One region of the Dietzia sp. Cai40 genome, then DNA from elsewhere that is predicted to be linked to it. Evidence: riboswitches for the same ligand, from Rfam matches in the RefSeq annotation. Region 1 holds a riboswitch; the other holds the start of a gene.
The links. Region 1 has a riboswitch for thiamine pyrophosphate ahead of thiC (phosphomethylpyrimidine synthase ThiC). Riboswitches for the same ligand answer to the same signal wherever they lie in the genome.
Positions count from the first base shown of each region.

Region 1 (3,402 bases):
GGGTCTGGTAATCACCCTGCGCCGCGACGCCTGAGCGGCACCCACGACACGGCCCGGGTGTAGGTACACCCGGGCCGCGTCTCGTCGCGGGCTGGGCCGACTCGCGGGCTGGGCCGACTCGCGGGGGGTCGGACGCCCTGTGGAAGGTCAGTGCTGACTGATCGGCAGGTAGACGCGGGAGCCCTGTTCGGCGAACTCCGCCGACTTCTCCGCCATCCCCGCCTCGATCGCCTCGACCGTCTCCATCCCGTGCTCGGCCGCGTAGTCCCGGATGTCCTGGGAGATCCGCATCGAGCAGAATTTGGGACCGCACATCGAGCAGAAGTGGGCGGTCTTGGCGGGCTCGGCGGGCAGAGTCGCGTCGTGGTACGCCAGCGCGGTGTCCGGGTCGAGCGCCAGGGCGAACTGGTCCCTCCACCGGAACTCGAACCGCGCGGTGCTCAGCGCGTCGTCCCGTCTCTGTGCGCCGGGGTGCCCCTTGGCCAGATCCGCCGAGTGCGCGGCGATCTTGTAGGTGATCACGCCGGTCTTGACGTCGTCGCGATCGGGCAGGCCCAGGTGCTCCTTGGGAGTGACGTAACAGAGCATCGCCGTACCCGCCTCCGCGATCCGCGCGGCGCCGATGGCGGAGGTGATGTGGTCGTAACCCGGTGCGATGTCCGTGGCCAGCGGCCCCAGCGTGTAGAAGGGCGCCTCCTCGCACCACTCCTCCTCGAGCCGCACGTTCTCCACGATCATGTGCATCGGCACGTGTCCGGGGCCCTCGATCATCACCTGGACGCCGTGGCGCTTGGCGATCCCGGTGAGCTCACCCAGCGTGCGGAGCTCGGCGAACTGGGCCTCGTCGTTGGCATCCGCGATCGATCCGGGCCTCAGGCCGTCCCCGAGGGAGAACGTCACGTCATAGCGCGCGAGGATCTCGCAGAGCTCGGCGAAGTGGGTGTAGAGGAACGACTCGCGGTGGTGCGCCAGGCACCACGCCGCCATGATCGAACCTCCGCGCGAGACGATCCCGGTGACGCGCTTGGCGGCGAGCGGGACGTACCGCAGGAGCACGCCCGCGTGGACGGTCATGTAGTCCACGCCCTGCTCGCACTGCTCGATGACGGTGTCGCGGTAGAGCTCCCAGGTCAGCGCGGTCGGATCACCGCCCACCTTCTCCAGTGCCTGGTAGATCGGCACGGTCCCCACGGGAACGGGGGAGTTGCGCATGATCCACTCGCGGGTCTCGTGGATGTCCCGCCCGGTGGACAGGTCCATGATGGTGTCCGCGCCCCACCGGGAGGCCCACACCATCTTCTCGACCTCCTCCGCGATCGAGCTGGTGACCGCGGAGTTGCCGATGTTGGCGTTGATCTTGGTCAGGAAGCGCTTGCCGATGATCATCGGCTCGCTCTCCGGGTGGCGGTGATTGGCCGGGATGACGGCGCGGCCGGCCGCCACCTCGGTCCGCACCACCTCGACGTCGATCCCCTCCCGCGCGGCGATGAAGCGCATCTCCGGGGTGATGTGGCCCGCGCGGGCCCAGGCCAGCTGGGTCCGCACCGGCGTGGGGTCCTCCGCCGAGGCGGGCGCGGCCTCCGGGTGGGCCCAGCCGTCGCGGGTGGGCGGCAGTCCTGCGGCCAGGTCGTGGCACTCCCCGGCGTCGGCGTACCCGGTGTACGGACCGGAGGTGTCGTAGACGTCGAACGTCGTGTCGTTGGTCAGGGAGATCCGACGGACGGGCACGCGCAGGGTGCTGCCCTCGGCCCGGACCTCGAGGTAGGACTTGCTGCTGGAATGGATGGGGCCGCAGGTCACGGCCTCGATCGAGGTGGTGTCTGCGCTGGTGGTGGACGTGTTTCTGCCCATGATGTTCACTGCTCCCTACGCCGGCATGACCCGGACAGGTTCAACGGTCGACGACCCGGCTGGCCGTCCTCTCAGCCCGCGCTCCGAAGCGGACTCCCGTGTGGACGAGTATGAAATTGTGCCGGGCGAGCGTACCCCGGCGAGTAGGATCACGTGTGGAACACACCCTGCCGAAGGAGCCCCATGTCCCGAGTAGAGTCACTGGTGTTGGTCCACAACACCGATAGAGACCGGTTCGAACTGTGGGACGGCGAGACGTTCATGGGCCTGGTGGGGTACGAGAAGGACGGCGAGGTCTACATCCTTCTCCACACCGTCATCGAGGAGCACTTCGGTCAGCAGGGCATCGCTCGCCTGCTGGTCAGTCTGGTCCTCACCCGGATGCGTCTGGACGGGAGCAAGGTCCGGCCGGTGTGCAGCTACGTCCGCCGCTTCCTCATCCGCTTCCCCGAGTACCAACTCCTCGTCGCCCCCCGCTGACCCCGGTGAGGGAGGCGTCCGGGACCACTCCGGTCACCCGCCGGGATCTCGCCCGCCTCCGCCTGGCCTCCCAGCGGCTCGTGGGGGAACGCTGCGCCTCGCCCGCAGAGGCGGTGCGGTGGATGGCGTGCATGCAGGGGCAGGACCTGCCCGGCGTCCTCGAATCGGTCGCCCTGCGTTCCCTCGGTCCGGACGGCGGGCCCGCGACGATCAGCGACGTCCGAGCAGCCCTCGCCGACGGGTCCGTCGTCCGTTCGTGGCCCATGCGCGGCACCTTCCACCTCGTGCCCGGTGAGGACCTCGGGTGGATGGTCGGGGTGGCCGCGGGGCGGTCCCGTTCTGCCGCGCTGGGGCGGCTCGCCGCGCTCGGGGTCGACGACGACGGAATCGCCCGCGCTCACAGAATTCTGCTCGAGGAGATCGCCGGGACGCGTGTCCGGACCCGTGCCCAGCTCCAGGATCGCTGGCGGGCGGAGGGCGTGGACGTCTCGGGAGGCCGCGGGTATCACCTGCTGTACCTCTTCGTCGTCGACGGGCTCGTCAGCCAGGTCGACGGCACAGGGGACGACGACACCGGGCCAGACGGCACGGGGTCCGATGACACGGGGTCCGACGACACCGGGCCAGACGGCACGGGGTCCGCGGGTCCGGTACACGGGTTCGCCCACCACGGGCGGTGGCTGGCCGCGCACGGGGTCGTCCCCCGCACACCCCCGCGCGAGCAGGCCGTCGCGGAGTGGCTCGAGAGGTTCCTGCGGTCGCACGGACCCGCGCGGGCCGAGGACTTCCGGCGCTGGACCGGCCTGCCGCTACGGGATGTCCGCCCCGCCCTGGAGGCCGTGTCCGGGGGACTCGAGGCGGTGTCGTTCGACGGCGCCACCCACTGGATGGACCCGGCCGCGCCCGATCGGCTGGCCGCTGCGGGTCGGTCCGCGGACTCAGTGCTCCTGCTCCCGGGATTCGACGAATACCTGCTCGGCTACGGCGACCGGTCCCACGCGGTGGACCCGGACCACGCCGGATTGATCGTTCCCGGCAACAACGGTGTGTTCCGGCGGACGGTGGTGCACC
Region 1 covers NZ_JAALEB010000145.1:3,240-6,641, reverse strand. Annotated here, with positions in the region: gene G6022_RS06335 (ABC transporter permease) at 1-34, shown strand, start outside; gene thiC (phosphomethylpyrimidine synthase ThiC) at 148-1,851, opposite strand; TPP riboswitch at 1,847-1,961, opposite strand; gene G6022_RS06325 (GNAT family N-acetyltransferase) at 2,035-2,331, shown strand; gene G6022_RS06320 (winged helix DNA-binding domain-containing protein) at 2,337-3,402, shown strand, end outside.

Region 2 (3,402 bases), on a different contig from region 1:
AGTCGCCGCGACGGCGCAGGGTGATCAGGCCCCACACGTACAGGCTCAGCAGGACGACCGCGGCCAGGCCCAGCACCAGGTCGAAGCGCCACAGCCCGAGCACGGTGCCGAAGGAGAACGGACCGGGGAGCTCGAAGCCCAGCAGCGCCTCCTGGCGGGTGGGGACGTAGAGCGGCGCCGGCGGCGGGGTGCGGCCGAGCGAGACCGACAGCCCGATCGTGCCCGCCATCACCACGGCCTCGACCAGCCCGATCCGCAGCAGGGTCCCGCGGTCGACGGGGGCGTTGGCCGATCTGGACTCGATCTTCGCGATGATCCGGCGGCGCATCGCCAGCCCGAACATCGCGAGCAGGACCAGCAGCAGCGCCTTGGCCAGCACGAGCAGCCCGTAGGTCGACGAGAAGAGGTCGCCGGGGTGCAGCCGCACGAGCGCGTTGATGATTCCGGAGAACCCGAGCGCGACGATCGCGATGGTGGCCACCACCGAGTAGCGGCGCAGCGCCAGTGCCACGCGGGAGCCGCCCCGCATGGTGTGGGCGAGCACCGCGACCAGCCCACCCACGTAGAACGCCGCGGCGAACAGGTGGATGATCAACGAGTTGGTGGCGATGTCGTGCGCCGTGCTCCCGGAGGCGTGTCCCGTGGCCGCCACCGGCAGCAGCGAGAGGACCGACACGCCCAGCCAGATCACAGACCAACGCCAACTCAGGGTGAGCCGTTGACCGATCCCGGCCACCAGTGCGATCACCGCCGCCCACCGCCAGGACGAGGCCACGTCGATTTGGCTGATCGCCACGATCCACTGGTCCGGCGGCAGCGACTCCCAGAGGGTGCGGCCGGAGACGTCCGACAGGGTCAGCGGGATGAGCAGTGCCGCGGCCACCGCCCAGGCGATGTTGGCCCACGAGGAGATCCGCTGCGAGCGGTAGCCGTCCACGTCGAGGGTCTTGTCCTTCTGGGGCGGTGTGAAGAACGCCGCGAACAGGGCCGTCCCCACCGCCACCGCCGCGAGCAACTCTCCCATCGCGCGGACCGCCGGGAGCCCGGCAGTGGTGAGAACGCCCGGGTCCGGGACGCCCACCAGCGCGAGCGCCACCTCGGTGGACATGCCCGAGAGCGGGATCACCACCGCCGCGGACACCACCGCGAGCAGGATCACCACGGGCACCACGCTGCGGGTCCTGAGCGGTCCGGCGGTGGTGGGTGTCGACTTGGACGACGTCATGGCCACCATCGTATTAACCCGATCGCCCCCGGGCCGATTCGCGGCTGCTGCGCACACCCCCGGATCGGCTACCATTCTTCCGGCGACGCCGGACGCGAGCGTCGCAGGCCTCCGTAGCTCAGTGGATAGAGCATCCGGTTTCTACCCGGCTGGTCAGGGGTTCGAATCCTCTCGGGGGCGCACAGCCCAAAGCATGTGTCCGGCACGGCGACCGGCTTCCGTCCGGTTCGCCCGCCGCGTGGTCACTCCTGATCACGTTCTCCCAGGTGGGGTGTTCCGAAATCCCTCCGATGTGACCACTCGCTGAGAGGGCACGTCGTTCGCGGCCGCCGACGGGCCTCCCATCACGGAATCGGCCGGTGATACGTTTCATGTTCGGCCCGATTGTCGCAATCGGCGCCGATGACACGGGGTGCCCCTACCGAACGGGGCTGAGATCACACCCGCTGAACCTGAACTCGTTCACACGAGCGGAGGGATGTCACATGCGCTGGTGCACGCTGTGGTGAGCCGTCCGGGAACCACGGCGGTATCGCTCGAGGACCTGGGACACACCTATCCGGGCGCGCGCCGCGCGGTGCTCGCGGACCTCACCCTCTCCGTTCCGGTGGGCGAACACATCGCCGTCGTCGGGCGCAGCGGATGTGGCAAGTCGACGCTGCTGTCGCTGATCGCCGGCCTCACCGAGCCGACGACGGGGTCCGCCCTCGTCCTCGACGCGAGTCAGCCCGCACGACGCCTGGAGTCCTGCGCGTTGATGCCCCAGGGCGACAGCCTGTTGCCCTGGCTGACCCTGCTCGACAACGTCGCGATCAGTCTCCGTAACCAACGGGTGGGCCGGCGCGCGGCCCGCGCCGAGGCCCAGCGCCTGCTGGACCGCCTGGGTCTGGGCGTCTGGTCCGGTGCCCATCCCGCGGCTCTCAGCGCGGGGATGCGCCAGCGCGCCGCACTCGCGCGCGCGTTGTTGGCGCGCAAACCCGTGCTGCTGGCCGACGAGCCGCTCGGCGCGCTCGACGCGATCACCCGCGCCGACGTCCAACAGTGGCTGCGCGAGACCCTCACCGGGACCTCGGCCACGCTCGTCATGGTCACCCACGACGTCGATGAGGCGCTGCTCCTCGCCGAACGTGTGGTCCTGCTGGCACGGTACGAGGCCGACGCCCCGGCGCGTGTGGTCTCCACCTGGCCGGGATGGTTCGGCGACGACCGCCCCCGCGAGGTCCTCCTCGGCGACGAGGCGTTCGCCGCAGCCCGCCGGGAAGTACTCCAGGCACTGGCCCGGGAATCGCACCTGGCCGAAGGTGGAACCGCCCGATGACCGTGCGATTCCTCCGGTCCGCTGCTCCCGCCTGCGTCACGGTCCTGCTGGTGCTCGCCGCCTGGATCACGGTCACCGCGCTCGAGCTCGTGCCGGACTACGTGATCCCCGCGCCCCTCGCCGTGCTCGACTCGCTCGTGAGCACCTGGCCCGACCGGCTCGGTTCCGCCACGCTGCTCACCGCCACCGAGACCCTCATCGGGGTGGTCCTCGGGGTGGTCGTCGCGCTGGTCGTGGTGATCATCAGCGCCTTCGTGCCCACCATCGGGCAGGCCATGACCCCCCTGCTGGTCGCCTCCCAGGCCATCCCGGTCATCGTGATCGGCCCACTGCTGACGATCTCCCTCGGCTATGGCATGGCACCGAAGGTCATCGTCGTCGCCCTGTTGTGCTTCTTCCCCGTCGCGCTCAACCTTCTCTCCGGTGTCCGCTCGGTCGACACCAGGTTGATCGACACGCTGCGGAGCCTGCACGCCACCAGGTGGTCGCTCTTCTGGCGGGTGCGTCTGCCCTACGCCGCCCCACGCGGTTTCGCGGGACTGCGCGTCTCGGTCACCTTCGCCCCGGTCGCCGCGGTCTTCGCCGAGTACACGGGCTCGACCAACGGCCTGGGCTACCTCATGCTCCAGGCCATCCCCCGGCTCCAGACCGATTTCGTCTTTGCCCAGGTGGTCGTGCTGACGATCATGTCCAGCGTCCTGCTGGCCAGCGTGACCATCCTCGAACGCCTCATCTGCCCTTGGAACACTCCCACCGGGGAAAGGAACCCATCATGACTCACCCACGACCCACGAAGACCCCACGCCAGGCCCGCACGCGGCCCGGGGTGCGCATGCTCGCGATCGCGGCCGCTGCCGCG
Region 2 covers NZ_JAALEB010000068.1:11,060-14,461, forward strand. Annotated here, with positions in the region: gene G6022_RS03270 (cytochrome c oxidase assembly protein) at 1-1,225, opposite strand, end outside; tRNA gene G6022_RS03275 (tRNA-Arg) at 1,333-1,405, shown strand; TPP riboswitch at 1,624-1,721, shown strand; gene G6022_RS03280 (ATP-binding cassette domain-containing protein) at 1,731-2,543, shown strand; gene G6022_RS03285 (ABC transporter permease) at 2,540-3,319, shown strand; gene G6022_RS03290 (ABC transporter substrate-binding protein) at 3,316-3,402, shown strand, end outside.
Region 2: linked by a shared signal. The riboswitch ahead of G6022_RS03280 (ATP-binding cassette domain-containing protein) and the one ahead of thiC (phosphomethylpyrimidine synthase ThiC) in region 1 are both predicted to bind thiamine pyrophosphate.